2 linked regions of the Arthrobacter crystallopoietes genome follow. The protein of the gene in region 1 interacts with the protein of each later gene in a pairwise test. Links are inferred from orthologs where the notes say so. Each region holds a gene or a part of one and is shown in the gene's direction. Other genes may lie near its edges.

Evidence for each region.
Region 2: the proteins of J5251_RS16475 (region 1) and ctaD interact in binary tests that used the Escherichia coli proteins (3 or more experiments, as listed by UniProt). The link is inferred for Arthrobacter crystallopoietes from one-to-one orthologs.

The regions. Positions count from the first base shown.
Region 1 is NZ_CP072014.1:3,598,065-3,606,790, forward strand. What follows is about bases 1,898-4,836. They hold J5251_RS16475 (aminotransferase class I/II-fold pyridoxal phosphate-dependent enzyme), read left to right. Parts: upstream 1,898-2,715; coding sequence 2,716-3,957; downstream 3,958-4,836. Other genes in these bases: J5251_RS16465 (YceD family protein), read right to left, coding at 1,898-2,042; coaD (pantetheine-phosphate adenylyltransferase), read right to left, coding at 2,158-2,640; J5251_RS16480 (spermidine synthase), read left to right, coding at 3,960-4,730; rsmD (16S rRNA (guanine(966)-N(2))-methyltransferase RsmD), read right to left, coding at 4,727-4,836. In the rest of the region: mutM (bifunctional DNA-formamidopyrimidine glycosylase/DNA-(apurinic or apyrimidinic site) lyase), read right to left, coding at 1-562; rnc (ribonuclease III), read right to left, coding at 555-1,250; rpmF (50S ribosomal protein L32), read right to left, coding at 1,261-1,464; more of J5251_RS16465, read right to left, coding at 1,467-1,897; more of rsmD, read right to left, coding at 4,837-5,293; J5251_RS16490 (ATP-dependent DNA helicase RecG), read right to left, coding at 5,297-7,504; J5251_RS16495 (DAK2 domain-containing protein), read right to left, coding at 7,497-8,465; J5251_RS16500 (LCP family protein), read right to left, coding at 8,612-8,726. UniProt on the Escherichia coli protein: Shows aminotransferase activity with methionine and histidine as substrates, and to a lesser extent also with phenylalanine.
Region 2 is NZ_CP072014.1:3,293,439-3,302,217, reverse strand. Bases 3,688-6,679 are described here. They hold ctaD (aa3-type cytochrome oxidase subunit I), read left to right. Parts: upstream 3,688-4,315; coding sequence 4,316-6,043; downstream 6,044-6,679. Other genes in these bases: J5251_RS15080 (GntR family transcriptional regulator), read left to right, coding at 6,661-6,679; J5251_RS15085 (cytochrome c oxidase subunit 4), read left to right, coding at 6,047-6,448; ctaC (aa3-type cytochrome oxidase subunit II), read left to right, coding at 3,688-4,297. Outside these bases: J5251_RS15115 (quinone-dependent dihydroorotate dehydrogenase), read left to right, coding at 1-570; J5251_RS15110 (DUF3043 domain-containing protein), read right to left, coding at 639-1,232; J5251_RS15105 (dipeptidase), read left to right, coding at 1,294-2,718; J5251_RS15100 (HesB/IscA family protein), read left to right, coding at 2,875-3,261; more of ctaC, read left to right, coding at 3,452-3,687; more of J5251_RS15080, read left to right, coding at 6,680-7,449; qcrB (cytochrome bc1 complex cytochrome b subunit), read right to left, coding at 7,729-8,779. UniProt on the Escherichia coli protein: Cytochrome bo(3) ubiquinol oxidase is the terminal enzyme in the aerobic respiratory chain of E.coli that predominates when cells are grown at high aeration.

The DNA.
Region 1 (8,726 bases):
CACGCAGGCGGCGGTAAAAGGCATCGAACGAGAAGGCAGGATCCAGCGGATCACGGGCGATATGCGCGGCCTCCACCGGCACAAGCGGTAAGCCGGTTTCCGACAGTCCTCCCGCGTGCCCGTCCGCCGTCGGCACGAGGTCCGCCAGGAAAACTCCACCGAAGATCCGCTGGTCAACGAAGCGCAGTTCGGCCGGCATGGGCGTGCCGTCGGTATTCGCGGCAGGGCTCAGGGTGAGTCGGACCTTCAAGTGCTTTTCATCAGGCTGGACGGAATCCTCGACCAGCAATTGCCCGCTCATCCCGAGGTGTGCCATCAGCGCAAGTTGCGGCGTACCGCCGTCGTTGTTGGTTTCTTCGCGCAGTGGCAACCAAAGGAACTTGCCGCGGCGCACCACGTCTTCTACCTTGGTTCCTTCGAGGTTGCCGCGCAGGTCCTCGGCGCCGAGCGCATGGCGGCGGATGGAACGCTCGTCGAGGACCTCGACGCCGGTAATGGTGCGGCCGCGTACCCACTGGGCCAGGCCGCGGCGGACTACCTCGACTTCAGGCAGTTCAGGCATCTGCAGGTTCGACGGAACGCAGCTGGCGCCACGAGACGGCGGCAGCTTCCTGCTCGGCTTCCTTCTTGGAGTGGCCGGTGCCCTCGCCGTAAGCGGTGCCCCCGATGCGCAGCGTTGCCACGAACGTTCTGGCGTGGTCCGGTCCTGAGCCTTGGACGGCATATTCGACGCTGCCCATTTTGCGGGCGGCGGCCAGTTCCTGGATGCTCGTTTTCCAGTCAGTACCCGCGCCAAGGGCCTCGGCATCCGCCAGCAGTGGGGAAATGAGCCGCATGACCATCCCGCGCGCGGTTTCGATGCCGTTGACAAGGTAAGTAGCGCCGATCAGCGCTTCGACCGTGTCCGCCAGGATGGAAGACTTGTCTGCGCCGTTGGTCAGCTTTTCACCTTGGCCGAGCAGAATGTACTGGCCCAGATCCAGGTCGCGGGCAACCCCTGCCAGAGCACGGGTGCTGACGACGGCGGAACGGCGCTTGGCCAGCTCGCCCTCGGGCAGGTCCGGATTGTCGCGGTAGAGCGCATCAGTGACGGAGAAGCCGAGGATGGAGTCGCCCAGGAATTCGAGGCGCTCGTTGGTCGGCAGGCCGCCGTGTTCATACGCGTAGGAACGATGTGTCAGAGCAAGACGAAGCGTCTCGGCGTCGATTTCGACACCGAGACGCTTCAAAAGCTCTTCAGTTGAAGGCATGCGGACGCTATTAAACGTCGGCTACCTTGCGGCCCTTGTACTCAAGGAACAGCGCAGTGCCTGCCGAGTCGGTGACGACCTTGGCCTGGTGAGGCAGGCTGTAGGTGACACGGCCGTTCTCAACGGTCTTGACCAGGTTGGGCGCAGTTGCCTTCCACTGGGACCGGCGTGCGCGCGTATTCGAGCGGGACATTTTCCGCTTGGGAACAGCCACGACTAACTCTCTTCTCTCTCGTCTGACTCTGTACGTGTTGCTGCCTCATCGGCAGCTGTGCCAGCCAGCCCGGCGAGGGCTGCCCAGCGAGGATCCAAAACCTCATGTTGGTGGCCCGGATCCTCTTCAAGGCGCATCCCGCATTCAGGACAAAGGCCTTTACAGTCTTCCCGGCACACCGGCTGGAACGGCAGGGCGGTTACCACTGCGTCCCGCAACACCGGTTCGAGATCGATTGAATCGCGCTCTACCCGCCGCTGCTCTTCAGCCTCTTCATCATCCGGACCCTGATCCTGTGGATCGAAGCCCTCGTAGTAGAAGAGTTCCTGCACCCTGACGGAGAGATCATACTCGATAGCATCCAGACAGCGCCCGCACTCCCCCGTTACATCAACGGTGGCAGTGCCGGAAACCAGAATACCTTCGTGTACGGACTCAAGCCGCAGATCCAGCTCCATATCGGAGCCTTCCTGCACGCCAATGAGTGCTGCACCGAACTGCTCCGGTGCAGGTACATGCTCGTTCAGGGTCCGCATAGTACCCGGGCTGCGCCCGAGATCCTTGACCGAAATGGCCAGGGGCGAATTTTGATCATGATTCATGATCACAACGATGAGAACTCCTATAGAACATAGACCGACGTATTATCTTAGCGCGAAGATGCCCATACTCTCAAATGGACCCTCCGCCGGACTATTGTCCTTGTTCGTCCTGCTGGAAACGTTGCAGCACGGCCTTCGGAACAAAGTCCGCGATATCACCGCCGAGCGCCGCCACTTCCTTGATCAAAGTGGATGAGAGGTGTGTGTAATTGTTCTCCGCCGGCAGGAACACCGTTTCAACGCCAGTAAGATGACGGTTCATCCGGGCCATGGGCAGTTCGTACTGGTAATCCTGCGTGGAACGCAACCCTTTGATGATGACACCTGCACCATGGCTGCGGCAAAATTCCGCCAGCAGCCCGTCGCCCATCGGCTCCACGGTGATCCCGCGCAGGTAGGACAGGGTCTGGCGCGCCATGTCCAGGCGGACGTCCAGGGAGAACCTGTACTTCTTCGCATAGTTGGTGGAGACGGCGACGATCACTTCGTCGTACATGCTGGCGGCACGGGCAATAATTTCCACGTGCCCGTTGTGCAGCGGGTCATAGGATCCAGGGCAGACGGCTCGGCGCATATCTATGAATCTAATCCATTCACTGCACAAGTCACAGCACGTGAGCCCGCGGTTGTAGTGATATTACTGGGAGACATGAGCAGAACGGACGAAAACCTGGCCCAAGGATCCGCATCCGGGAACCGCGCACCGTGGCTACGCACGGCCGAAGGCGCCAACCTCCTGGGCGCGGACGGCCATTTGGGCGTGACCATCTTCGAGGAGATCACCACGTTGGCCGTCCGCACCGGTGCGATCAACCTTGGCCAGGGGTTTCCTGACGAGGACGGTCCGGAGCTGATGCGGGAGGCAGCCCGTGACGCCATCTCGGCTGGTGCGAACCAGTATGCGCCGGGCAAGGGAATCCCTGCGCTGCGCGAAGCGATCTCCGATCATCAGCGGCGCTTCTATGGATTGACGCCGGATCCGGAGACGGAAATCATCGTGACCACCGGGGCTACGGAAGCTCTGGCCGCGGCCCTGCTGGCCTTGACCGGCCCCGGCGATGAGGTCCTGACCTTCGAGCCGTTCTACGATTCCTACGGTGCCGTGATCGCGCTCAGCGGTGCAACCCACGTCACCGCACCGTTGCTGGCGCCACGGTTCCAGCCGGACCTGGCTGCGCTTGAGGCTGCTTTTTCCGACCGGACGCGCGTCATCCTGGTCAATAATCCGCACAATCCGATGGGCAGTGTCTTCACGCGGGAGGCGCTCACGCGCATTGTGGAGCTGGCCAACCGACACGACGCCATCATCATTACGGACGAAGTCTACGAACACCTCACCTTCGGTGTAGCCCATATTCCTGTGGCAACGCTGCCGGGAGCCTCGGAGCGCACCCTGACCATTTCCTCCGCGGGCAAGACGTTCTCGCTCACAGGATGGAAAATCGGCTGGATGAGCGGACCTGCCGAGCTGGTGGCGGCAGCGCGGACCGTCAAGCAATTCCTCAGTTATTCCTCCGGCACCCCCTTCCAGGCCGCTGTGGCGGCCGGTCTTGCGCTGGACGGGTCGTTCTACGAGGACATAGCGGACACGCTCCAGCGCAAGCGGGACATCCTGAGCGAGGGCCTGCGGGCGGCGGGTCTGGATGTCTTCACACCGCAGGGTACCTACTTCGTCAACGTGGACGCGGCGCCGCTGGGTATTACCGATGCAACAGGTCTGGCCCGCCGGCTCCCGGAGCTGGTCGGCGTGGCAGCCATACCGGTTCCGGTGTTCTGCCACCCCGCAGGTGCGGAACGGACCAAGTCGCTGCTGCGCTTCGCCTTCTGCAAACGTGTGGATGTGCTGGAAGAAGCGGCCTCGAGGCTTGCCACCTTGAAGGACAGGCTCTAGCGGTGACGAACCGTTTCCTGCGCGGCAGCGGCCTGCATGCCTCCATTGACCCGGACAGCAGGGTACCCGGAGCGTACATCCTGAGTATCGGCGGAGCCGAGCAGTCACATGTAGATCTGAAGCACCCGGAGCATGTCTTCTACGAGTACCTGCGCCGCATTGCCAACGTCGTGGATCTTGCCGGCGAACCGGGCCAGCCTCTGCGCTCGTTGCATCTCGGTGCCGGCGCACTCACGCTGGCGCGCTACCTCCAGGCCACCAGGCCGGGCTCCGAGCAACATGCCGTGGAGTTGGAACGTGAGCTGCTGGACTACGTCATCGACCAGCTGCCGCTGCCTGAGGGAACCGATCTGACGATATACATCGGGGATGCCCGCCAGGAACTGACCTTTGGCGATATCGACGGCGAGTTCGACGTCGTCGTACTCGATGTCTTCGCAGGAGAGGATGCCCCGGAGCATCTGGCCACTGGCAGTTTCTACAGCGAGTTGCTCGATCTGCTGTCGCCCGGCGGAGTGCTGCTGGTCAACGTTGGCGACGACCCTCCGCTGACCTTTGCCAAACGTCAGGTCTCGGAGCTGTCAGACTGCACGCCAGCGGTGGCCGTGCTGGGGGAAGCGGGCATGTTCACCAGCCGCTATGCCGGCAATTTGGTGCTTGCTGCGAGACGGGATTCGTGGCCGGAGGACTGGACGCAATCCTTGCTGGCCGCCGGTCCGCATCCGGCACGGGTGCTCACGGGCGCCGAGCTGGAATCATTCGTGCTGGCCTAGGCCGGCTCCGCGAACCACAACTGAGTCTCGCCGTACTTGCGGTCGGAAAAACATTCCAGCCCGGCCGGCCAACGTGGTTCCGGCGAACGCGAAGAGCGTTCAACGACGACCACCGACCCCTCGGCCAGGAACGGTTCCAGCAGGGCCAGGATCTCCGCCAACTTGTCTTCGGCGAGCGGGTACGGCGGATCGATCAGCACCAGGTTGTAATGTCTGCCCTCCTGCAGCCTGCCCAGGTATCCCTCGGCGCCGGTGCGGTGGACCTGCACCACCGCACGGCGCAGCACGGAGTTGACCATCTCGGCGTTGCGCCGGCACACGGCGGCGGCCTTTTCCGCCAGCTCGACCAGTTCAACGCGGGCCGCTCCCCTGCTGGCGCATTCCGCCCCCAAGGCGCCGGAACCCGCAAAGAGGTCCAGAACGACGGCGTCATGGATGACGTCGTACGACTCGAGCCGTGAGAACAAGGCTTCCTTGACCCGATCCGTCGTCGGCCTCGTTGCGGTGCCCGGCACGTTGGCCAGCGTCATGCCGCCGGCGGCCCCGGCCACCACCCGGCTCATTGCTTACCCCCGCTCAAGGAACGCCTCTTTCTCCGGGTTGAGATACAGCTCGATTGCCTCGGCCAATTCCGGGTAGTCCCCCAGCTGCGCGTCGTGTTCAATGATCGCCGCGGCGTCCTTACGGGCCTGTTCGATCACGGCTTCGTCCTTGATGACGCGCAGCAGCTTCAGCGTGGACTTGCCACCGGACTGGGAGGACCCCAGAATGTCGCCTTCGCGCCGCAGCTTCAGGTCATCCTGGGCCAGCCGGAATCCGTCAGTGGTCGCCTCCACCGCTTGCAGCCGCTCCCGGCTGGGGTGGCCCGGCTCCAGGCTTGTGACCAGCAGGCAGGTACCCAGCAGCGAGCCGCGTCCCACCCGTCCCCGCAGCTGGTGCAGCTGGGAGATACCGAACCGGTCCGCATCAAGGATTACCATCATCGTGGCATTCGGCACGTCCACGCCGACTTCGATGACGGTAGTGGACACGAGCAGGTCCAGTTGCCCCTCGGTAAAAGCGGCCATGGTGGCGTTCTTTTCCGTCGAGTCCAGCCTGCCGTGCAGCACACCGATGCGCACTCCGGACAAGACCGGCAGTTCCCCGAGAAACTCGGCAATCCGTTGGACGGAAGCCAGCGGGCGGCTTTCCTCTCCGGCATCGGCAGTCGGCTCAAAACTGGCCGGATCCTCGCCTTCGTCGTCGCCGATCTTCGGACACACCACGTACACCTGCCTGCCAGCGTCCACCTCCTCGCGCGCCCTGGCCCAGATCCGGTCCGCCCACCCGGGGTTCTCCACGAGTCCCACCAGATGAGTACGGATCGGGGCGCGTCCGGCCGGCAGTTCCCGCAGTACCGATGTTTCCAAGTCGCCGAAAACGGTCATGGCTACGGTGCGCGGGATCGGTGTGGCGGTCATGACCAGCAGGTGCGGCGGTTTGATGGCCTGGGCGCGCAACTGATCGCGCTGCTCGACGCCGAAGCGGTGCTGCTCATCCACGACGATCAGGCCGAGATCGCTGTACTCGACCTCTTTGGAGAGCAGGGCATGCGTGCCGATGACAATGCCCGCCTGACCGCTCCCGATATCCAGCAAAGCACGACGCCGGGCAGCGCCTACCACGGAACCGGTCAGCAGTACAACCTGGGTCCCGTTTTCATCGCCGCCAAGCATGCCGCCCTCGGCAAGGGGTCCTAGCATCCGCCGGATCGATTCGTGGTGCTGGCCGGCCAGCACCTCCGTTGGCGCCATCAGGACGGCCTGACCGCCGGCGTCGATGACCTGGAGCATGGCCCGCAGGGCAACGAGCGTTTTGCCGGACCCCACTTCCCCCTGCAGCAGCCGGTTCATCGGGTGGTTCTCCGCGAGCTCCGCGGCAATGGTGGCTCCGACTTCCTGCTGGCCGCCGGTGAGGGTGAAGGGCAGCGAGGCGTCGAAACGCTCCAGCAATCCAGCCCGGCGGTGCGGTCTGGCGGTTGCCTCCTCGGCGGCCGCTTGTGCCCTGCGCCGGGCCAGCGCGGTCTGCAGGATCAGCGCTTCCTGGTACCTGAACCTCTCGTGGGCTTTGGCCACCGATTCCATGTCCTGGGGACGATGGATCTGCTGGTAGGCGTCCTCCAACGAATACAGCCGGTCGCGGATGGCGATATCGGCCGGCACCGGATCCTCGATCCGGCTGAAGTCCACGACGTCGAGCAGAGCTTCGACGGCGGCCTTGATCCGCCAGCTGCTCAATTTGGCAGTGGCCGGATACAGCGGGACGGGCCGCCGGGCTTCCTCGGCGTCAAAGCCGCTCTCGTCCTCAAGCAGCACGTAGTCCGGATTGGTCAGCGTTAGCTGGCTTTGGTACGTGGTGACCTTGCCGGCAAACATGGCCAGCGTGCCCGGCAGCAGTTCCTTGTCCGCACGGTACGCATTGAAGAATGTCAGATGCACCTGGTTCAATCCGCGGACGGAATCATCGCTGACGACGACGTCGGTCAGCGTACCTTTCCGGGCACGCATCCGGCGTGTAGTGCAGCTGACAACGCGGGCCACCAAGGTCACGTTTTCATCCCGCGGGAGCTCGGCAATACTGGTCAGCTCACCGCGCTTGAGGTAGCGGCGCGGGAAATAATTCAGCAGTTCACCGACGGTGGTCAGGCCAAGGTGCTTCTCCAACGCCGAAGCGCTGCGTTGGCCGAGCCGCCGCTTCAGTTCGAATTCGACTTCTGCCGGCAGATGTTCAGTCATGGGCCTCGTACACCGGGGCGGAAAGATCGGTCACAGACAGATTCGACGGTTCAGCGAAGGCCCGGATCGCGGCCAAGGCTGGCTCCGCTTCCGGGACATGGGCGTGGACCCGCCAGCGGTAGCCGACCTCCGACTCGGTCACTGCACTCAGGATCACGGAATCGCCCAGTTCGTCCAGCTGCAGGCGCAGCGTGGCGGCATCCAGCGGACTCAAGTTGATGGTGCACATGACTTCCACTCCTTCGTGCGCCTGGCCGAGATGGATGTGCGGATCCTGCAGGTTGTAACCGTGCAGCCCGTCCAGCAGTTCCGGCTGCAGTTCCACCCCGAGGGCACTGGAGCGCAATGTGTCCATGATCAGCAGGAAGCCGACGGCTCCAGCGTCCACCACCTGCGCAGCAGCCAGCGCACCAAGCTGGTCTTCCGTCTGCACCACGGCTTCGACGGCGGCCTCCACCACTGCTTCAAGGGTGACGGCCAGACCGTGGTTCGAATCGTCACCGTTGTGGGCGGCTCCCTGGGAATTAGCGGCCCGTGATACTGCTTCCATGGTCGAGAGCATGGTCCCGGGTACCGGATCGCTCAACGCGGACCAGCAGCGGATTTCCGCCCGCTGGAGCGCCGCGGCCAGCAACGGCCCGGTCATCCTGGTGGTGCCTTTGAGCGGTTCCGCCATCGCCGAGAGGAAGACCGCGAACAATGTGCCGGAGTTCCCGCGCGCTTCCTCCATGGCCGCCTGCCCGCTGGCCGCCAACAGTTCGCCGACGTCCGCGGTATCCGTCTCGGCGGCGGCCAGGGACGCTGCTCTCACCGTCAGGTACAGGTTGGTGCCCGTGTCCCCGTCAGCAACGGGGAAGATGTTGATGGCATTGAGCCGGTCGCTGTGGTTCCCGAGCACCTCTTCCGCTTTCGCCAGCCAGCGCTTGAGCGCCTGTGTGTTCGCGGCTATCTTTGCGTGCAAGGTGTTCCAATCCCGCTGCCGCCGGCACAAAAAGGCCAACGGACTCTTTCAGTTCTCCGGCGTTAACCGAGCCTACCGTAGCCGGAGCCCGACAGTGCGTAACGTTTTGGGCATGGCTGCAAATCAGCTGCAGCTCTCCGAGCCTTCTAGCCGGCGGAAGCCAGATAATCGGCCATCGACCCATTGCTCATTGCCTCGGATACTTCGGCGATGGCCGCTTCATCCTTGAGCACAATGGACTGGCCGTCGGCAGACATGCCG
Region 2 (8,779 bases), 300 kb from region 1 along the record:
AAGAGCACCCGTCTGCTCGCGCCCAACGCCGATTATCTGGTGGTAAACGTCAGTTCGCCCAACACCCCGGGCCTGCGGTTGCTGCAGAGCGTTGACACGTTGCGGCCCCTGCTGAAGGCAGTAGGGGAGACCGCCGATTCCGTGGCACGCAGGCATGTGCCGTTGCTGGTCAAGATCGCTCCCGATCTCAGCGACGAAGACATTGACGACGTGGCCCGTTTGGCGCTCGAGCTGAAACTGGACGGGATCATTGCGACCAACACCACGATTTCGCGCGATGGCTTGAAGTCCGACGCCGGCAAGGTCGCCTCGTGTGGCGCGGGCGGCCTTTCCGGCGCTCCACTCAAGCAGCGTTCCCTTGAGGTGCTGCGACGGCTGCGCACCGCCGTCGGGGATTCGCTGACGCTGGTCGCCGTCGGGGGAGTTGAAACGGCGGAAGATGTGCAGGAAAGGTTGGACGCCGGAGCCACCTTGGTCCAGGGCTACACTGCGTTTCTTTATGAAGGTCCGTTCTGGGCCGCTCGTATCAACCGCGAACTGGCACGCAGCCGTAAGGCGGCCGCCGTCTGATTCAGGAGCAGTTAAACCACCGGGGCCGGATCGTCATGATCCGGCCCCGGTGGTTTAACTGGCGTTGCTTAAGAGGGGTATTGGCCGCGCTTGACCTGCGGCTTGGGCAGACGCATCCGGCGCAACTGCAGTCCGCGCATCACGCCGTACCAAACGGCACCGCGTTCGGACTCCCCGAACTTTGCCACCAACCGCTTCTTGAGCTGGCGTCCCAGGATGAAGGCGTCAATCGCAACGCAAGCGAGCAGGATCCAGAAACCGACCAAAATGATGGCCTGGACGTTCAGGTCGCGGATGAAGCTAAGTACAACGAAAATCAGCGCGAACACGATCAGGAACTCGCCGAGGACCCAACGGGCGTCAACAAAGTCGCGGACGAAGCGCTTCTGGGGTCCCTTGTCGCGGAACGGCAGGTGGCGCTCGTCCCCGGTGTCCATGGCCTGGCGCATGCGGATCCGTTCTTCGCGCTGCGCATCCCGGCTGGCGGCCCGTGCCGCCTTACGGTCGTTCGGAACGAGCGGACGCTTGCGCGCGGCTTCCTGAGCCTTCCGTTTGGGCGTCGGCGCGCCTTTGCCCGTCATCTGGTCCCGTTCAGGGACGGCCTGGGCCTGCTGGTCTACGGTTTCCTGGGGCGAGGGAGCCTCTTTTTTTCGTCCAAACACCCCTACAGAATACCTTGCAGTCCTTGCCGCCCGTGCCGGGCCCGAGGGTAGGGTGGCCGGTATGACAAGTCCTTCTGATTCCGGCCATTATCCGGCGGCAAGACGCGCCCAGCCCGTCGACGTTGACGCCCTCGCCCAGGCAGTCGATGCCAGGATGGGCCAGACCATTACGTCCTTGAAAGAACTCGTCGCCATACCGGGCATAGCGTGGGAGGCATTCGACCCGGCCGAACTGGCAACCAGCGCCGAAACCGTTGCCGAACTGATACGCGGTCTCGGCCTGACCGACGTACAGATCCTGAGTGTTTCCAATGGGGAGACCGAAGGCGGTCCCGCTGTGGTGGCAAGACGGCCTGCCGGACCCGGCAAACCTACAGTCCTCTTGTATGCGCACCATGATGTCCAGCCCCCGGGTGACGCGAGGCTTTGGAAAACCGAGCCCTTCGCTGCAACCGAAAAGGACGGGCGGCTTTTCGGCAGAGGCGCGGCCGATGATAAGGCCGGCATCATGGCCCATGTGGCATCTTTGGAGGCGCTGCTGGCGACCATGGGGGAGGACTTCGGCGTCGGAGTGACGTTCTTTATCGAAGGGGAAGAAGAAGCTGGTTCCCCGACGTTCCGCACGTTCCTGGAAACGCACCAGGAACTGCTCCGTGCGGATGTCATCATTGTCGCTGATTCAGCCAACTGGAAGGTGGGCATACCTGCCCTCACCACGAGCCTGCGCGGGCTGGTAGACGGGGTCATTGAACTGCGGGTCCTGGAACACGCCGTGCACTCGGGCATGTTCGGCGGGCCATTGCTGGATGCGCCCACGCTCATGGCCCGACTCATTTCCACCTTCCACGACGACGCCGGTGAAGTAGCCATCGAGGGGCTGGTCTCGGCGGCTCCCGCAACCGTGGACTATCCCGAGGAAGATTTCCGTCGGGACAGTTCGGTGCTGGAGTCAGTGCAGCTTGCAGGGACAGGCAGCATCGCAGACCGGCTCTGGAACAAGCCTGCGCTGTCGGTCATCGGCATGGATGTGCCAAGCGTGGCGCTGAGCTCCAACACTCTCTTGCCCTCAGCACGCGCAAAAATCAGTGTGCGGCTGGCGCCTGGCCAGGATCCTGATGCGGCCATGGAAGCGATTGCCCGCCATATCGGCAGCCATGCTCCCTTCGGGGCTGAAGTCTCCTTTGCCCCCGGCGAACGGGGCAACGCATTTGCCACCGACACAAACGCCTCGGCCGCGCAGGCCGCGCTCTGGGCGCTTGGAACAGCGTGGAATACGCAGCCGGTCGAGGCAGGCATGGGAGGGTCAATACCATTTATCGCGGATCTGACCGAGCTGTTTCCGCAGGCGCAGATCCTCATTACCGGTGTCGAAGATCCCGATTCACGTGCGCATTCCGCAAACGAATCGCTCCATCTGGGCGATTTCCGCAATGCAGTGCTGGCCGAGGCGCTGTTGCTGGCACGCCTTAACGCGGCCGGTCTCTGAATCGGTTCAGGATGCTCCGCGGAGACGGGACCTACGGCCGCAGGCTGCCCGGTTGCCGGAAATAACAGCACGGGTCGTAACATGGTAAAGGAGCCAGAGCACCGCTGAGTGATAGCAGCAGGTCACCTGCTGGCCAGTCAAAGATAAGGAATAGCAATGAGTGAAACCACCAGCACTGCAACCGAGACCACAACCGAGACCGAGGCTGAACTGCCCACGCACGAGGTTGCCCTGACCGACGTTGCAGCCGGCAAGGTCCGCAGCCTGCTCGAACAGGAGGGCCGCACAGATCTTCGTCTGCGCGTTGCCGTACAGCCCGGCGGATGTTCGGGGCTCATTTACCAGCTCTACTTCGACGAGCGCATGCTGGACGGGGACGCAGTGCGCGACTTCGACGGCGTGGAAGTCATCGTGGACAAGATGAGTGTTCCTTACCTCAGCGGGGCTTCGATCGACTTCGAGGACACCATTTCCAAGCAGGGCTTCACCATCGATAACCCGAATGCCGGTGGCTCCTGTGCCTGCGGAGATTCGTTCCACTAAAACAGGCACTGTAGGCACCCCGGGGCCGGGTTCCGACACCGACGCACTGAGGCAATCTGTCACATCCACGTCATCGGTGAGGGTAAGCTCTACAGTGAGTAGTAAAACTGAATATGCGTGCGCGGTCTCAGCGCGGAAATCTCCGTGCCGCGTGCGCATCACTTGCACGAAACAAGAGGAAGGGCCGTCTGTGAGTTCGCACGACCGAACCGGCAGTCGGCGCGCCAGGATCACCAAGGCTACGGGCCTTGGCGTAGTAGGCGCGCTGTTGTTGACGGGATGTTCAGAAGAAGTCCGATTGGGATGGTTGCCCACTGAACGGGGTACGACCAACCACACAGATCGGATCATCGATTTGTGGGTGAACTCCTGGATTGCCGCACTGGCCATCGGCGTCATCACTTGGGGCCTGATTATCTGGTGCATCGTGGCCTACCGCCGCCGGAAGAACGAGACGGGTTACCCGCGCCAGATCAGCTACAATTTGCCGTTGGAAATCTTCTACACGGCTGTACCGCTGGTCATGGTTATGGTGCTGTTCTACTTCACCGAAAAGGACATGAGCGCCATCACGGCTCGGGACGACAACCCGGATCAGATCATTGATGTACGCGGTAAGCAGTGGTCGTGGGACTTCAACTACGTCTCGGAAGACAAGTACTTCTCAGGCGTTCAGGCGCACCTGACCGGCGAAACCGGTATCCCGGAGACTTTGCCCACTCTTTACCTGCCGGTGAACCAGAGCGTGGAACTGCAGCTCAATTCCCGCGATGTCATCCACTCCTTCTGGGTACCTGCGTTCCTGCAGAAGGTGGACATGATCCCGGGGAAAACCAACTACATTACGCTGACTCCTGAGCGCGAAGGCGTCTTCGATGGAAAGTGCGCCGAGCTTTGCGGCGAGTACCATTCGGAAATGCTGTTCCGCGTAGAGGTCGTCTCCGAAGCCGAATTCGAGCAGCGCATGAGCGAGCTTGAAGACGGTCAGATCGGTGAGGAATATGACCGCAACCCGTATGCCGAATCGGCTGAGTAAGGAAGGCAGGGAAAACTAGTGTCTACTTACGAGTACACCGCCGATGAAACCGGCACGACAGTAGCGCCGCGCGTCGTTCCCCGCTCCAAGGGACGCATCGTCGTCAACTGGATCACTTCGACGGACCACAAGACCATCGGGTACATGTACCTGATTGCGTCGTTCATCTTCTTCTGCCTCGGCGGCGTGATGGCGCTGGTCATCCGTGCCGAGCTGTTTGAACCCGGTATGCAGATCCTGCAGACCAAGGAGCAGTACAACCAGCTGTTCACCATGCACGGCACAGTCATGCTGCTGATGTTCGCAACGCCGCTGTTCGCCGGCTTTGCCAATGTGATCATGCCGCTTCAGATCGGCGCACCGGATGTTGCCTTCCCGCGGTTGAACGCCCTGGCCTTCTGGTTCTTCCTCTTCGGCAGTACCATCGCAGTTGCTGGTTTCATTACCCCGCAGGGCGCCGCATCCTTTGGCTGGTTTGCCTATGCGCCGCTGTCCAGCACAACCTTCTCGCCCGGCGTGGGCGGAGATCTCTGGGTCTTCGGTTTGGCGTTGTCCGGTTTCGGTACCATTCTTGGCTCGGTCAACTTCATTACCACCATCATCTGCATGCGTGCCCCAGGCATGACCATGTGGCGCATGCCGATCTTCACCTGGAACACGCTCGTCACCGCGATCCTCGTGATGATGGCGTTCCCTCCGCTGGCTGCCGCGCTGTTCGCGTTGGGAGCAGATCGACGTTTTGGGGCCCACATTTTCAACCCGGAGAACGGCGGCGCCATTTTGTGGCAGCACCTTTTCTGGTTCTTCGGACACCCTGAGGTCTACATCATCGCCCTGCCGTTCTTCGGCATCGTCTCCGAAATCTTCCCGGTGTTCAGCCGCAAACCGATCTTCGGCTACAAGGGCCTGGTGTATGCGACCATCGGCATCGCCGCCTTGTCTGTGACCGTTTGGGCGCACCACATGTACGTCACAGGCTCGGTCATGCTGCCGTTCTTCGCCTTCATGACCATGCTGATCGCGGTGCCTACCGGCGTGAAATTCTTCAACTGGATCGGCACTTTGTGGCGTGGATCGATCACGTTCGAGACTCCCATGCTTTGGAGCATTGGCTTCCTGGTCACCTTCCTCTTCGGCGGCCTGACCGGCATCATTCTGGCGTCACCGCCGCTGGACTTCCATGTGTCAGATACATACTTCGTCGTCGCGCACTTCCACTACGTAGTGTTCGGAACCGTGGTCTTCGCCATGTTCGCCGGCTTCTACTTCTGGTGGCCGAAGTGGACGGGCAAGATGCTCAATGAACGCCTCGGCAAGATCCACTTCTGGCTCCTGTTCCTCGGCTTCCACGGCACCTTCCTGATCCAGCACTGGCTCGGAGTCATCGGTATGCCCCGTCGTTACGCGGACTACCTTCCCGAAGATAACTTCACCGCGATGAACCAGTTCTCCACGATCTCCTCGTTCGTGCTCGGCGCGTCGCTGATTCCATTCTTCTGGAACGTATACATCACATGGCGCAATGGCAAAAAGGTCGAGGTCGATGATCCCTGGGGCTTCGGTGCGTCATTGGAGTGGGCGACTTCCTGCCCGCCGCCGCGTCACAACTTCACGTCCTTGCCTCGGATCCGTTCCGAGCGGCCTGCCCTGGATCTGCACCATCCGGAGCTCGCTCCCAAACACACGCCGAAGCAACCCGCTCCGGCCGCCCAGGTCTTCGGACCGGCCGACCGAGAGGATGCATAGCGCATGAAGGTTGAATCCTGGCTCTTTATCGGACTCGCTCCGTTCTTTGCGCTCGTTGCCGTCGTCTACGGCTTCATGGTCGATTGGCAGGAGCACGTCGGCTATCTGGCGCTGCTTCTGACGGCGGGTCTTTCAGCGATGATCGGCGGGTACCTGTGGTTCACCGGCCGTCGTGTTGGTGCCCGTCCTGAGGACCGGGTGGATGCAGAAATCCACGAAGGTTCCGGCGAACAGGGGCACTTCAGCCCTTGGAGCTGGTGGCCGCTGGTTTTGAGCCTCGCGGCTGCAACAGGCTTCCTCGGCCTGGCCGTGGGCTTCTGGATCACCTACATCGGCGTCGGCCTGCTGGTCGTCGCACTCATCGGTTGGGTTTATGAATACAGCCGCGGCGACCACGCGCACTAAGTGAAAGCTGACCTAAAGGGCCCGGAGCATCATGCTCCGGGCCCTTTAGGTTTAACCGCACGGGCACAAAGGCTGGCGTGGCGCGCCCGTCCCGCTCGGCGTGCACGCGTCGACATGTGGTTCGTCGGGCGTGCTGCCTTAATGGCATGGGAAACAGGTGGTCTAGACCGGGCTAGAATAGTGTCGTTGCGTCAGCGGATGAGGGGAGTGTCATGGTATCAAAAGCAGCAGCGGCTATTCCCGGAGAAATCGACGATGCGTCCAGAACCTCCAAGCACGCTCAACTGCGGGACATACTCCGGCGTCATGCGAAGGAGAATTGCGAGCCCGGGGGGCCGTTTCCCTCTGAAAGAGAACTAACCCAACGTTTCGGTGTGGCACGTATGACGGTGCGGCAGGCCATTGATTCGCTGGTTGCCGAACAGGTGCTGGAACGCATCGTGGGGCTTGGGACTTTCGTGAGCCAGCCCAAACTGGATCTACAGGTGAAGCTGACTTCCTATAGCGAAGAGATGCAGCGACGGGGCATGGTCCCGGACGCCCGCGTCTTGAGCTTTGAGCAGATCGGCGCCGCTCCGCTGGTTGCACGCGAGCTGCAGATCGAAGAGGGGCAGCCTGTGGTCCGTTTCCGTCGACTCATGCTAGCCGACGGTGATCCGATGAGTGTGGATGAGAACTTCATTCCTGCCAGCCGGGTTCCTGGCATTCTCGATGATCCGCCTCCCACATCCCTCTACAACGTCCTCAGTGAGCGCTACGGTTTGGTGATGGAGTGGGGCGAGGACACTATTGAGGCCACAGCGGCGCAACCGTCTATCGCCAGGTTGCTGAACGTCGACATCGGCGCCCCACTGCTTAAGATCCAACGCCACGCTTACGTATCGAGAATGATGGCCGACTTTTCGATCTCATATTACCGGGCAGACCGCTACAAACTGTGGGTGCCCCTCCAGCGGCCCGGCGGGCGGTCCCCGCGTTCCTACAACGTTAAGCGGTTCTAAGGGCCTCCAGGGGGCAGGCAAGGCCTCTGAGGACATGCTGCGTCTGGACGCTGGTGAGTCGGCGACCCGGGCATTACCGGCATCTGCTGACGGGCACAGGCCGATTGGTCATCTTTGCTATGTGGGCTGGTGAGCTGGTACTCACACAAGCCCAGATTCCGGCCGCGCTATGATTCACCCTGCCCGATCAACGTCGACTAGTTATTCATCGACGTGAGCATTAAAACGGAGGGCGGCTCCGGACCAGCAGTGGTGGAGCCGCCCTCCATGATGTTGAGATCAATGGCTGGAAATTTCAGCCTTGCTCTTTGAGGTTTCGGTTTCGTCGTGGTCGCCATGGCTATGGGCGGCTGTGAGCTCGGCCGGTGTAACCGGAGCAACACGGTCCTCGAAGAAGAAGCGGGACAAACGTCCACGTAGCTTCTCCGTGCCCGAGATCTTTCCATTGGCGTCCGGCTCGGCCGGCTGGACCTCTGGGGACTCGAAGCTGACCAAGCGGTGCAGTTTGTAGTCATTCAGCGGCTCATGGACCTCGATGAACTCACCATGGGGGAGACGGACAATACGTCCGGTCTCGCGGCCATGGAGAACGATCTCCCGGTCCTTGCGCTGCAGCGCGAGGCAGATCCTCCGGGTCACGATGAACCCGATGATCGGTCCGATGAAGAACAGCGCACGGAGCCAGTAGGTGACATCGTTTAGTGACACGAAGAAGTGTGTAGCAATGAGGTCGGAGCTGGCTGCTGCCCACATGACGCAGTACCAGATGACGCCGGCCACACCGGTTGCTGTACGGAAGGGAGCGTTGCGCGGACGGTCCAGGATGTGGTGTTCGCGAGTGTCCTTGGTTACCCAGCGTTCGATCCACGGCCAGCCAAACATGAGGCCGAACAGGATACCAGCCGGAACGAGGGCCGGGAGCAATACATTCAGCGACAGGGTGAAACTGCCGAAGAGCACGTATTCGAACGGGAAGCCCCACAGGACACCTGGCATGAGCCGAAGCGCACCGTCCACGAATCCGATGTACCAGTCGGGCTGGGTACCGGCGGAAACAGGGGAGGGGTCATAGGGGCCGTAATCCCAGATCGGCAGGATCTGGAAGTTCGCTGCGATGACTGCAACCACACCGAAGACGATGAAGAAGAAGCCGCCTGCCTTCGCGGCGTATACCGGTCCAACAGGGAAGCCCACAACGTTGGTCTCCGTGCGGCCCGGGCCGGGGTATTGCGTGTGCTTGTGAACAACAACCATAAACAGGTGGATAGCGATCATCAGAAGAATCAGCGCGGGGACCACGAGGATGTGCATCACGTACAGACGTCCCACG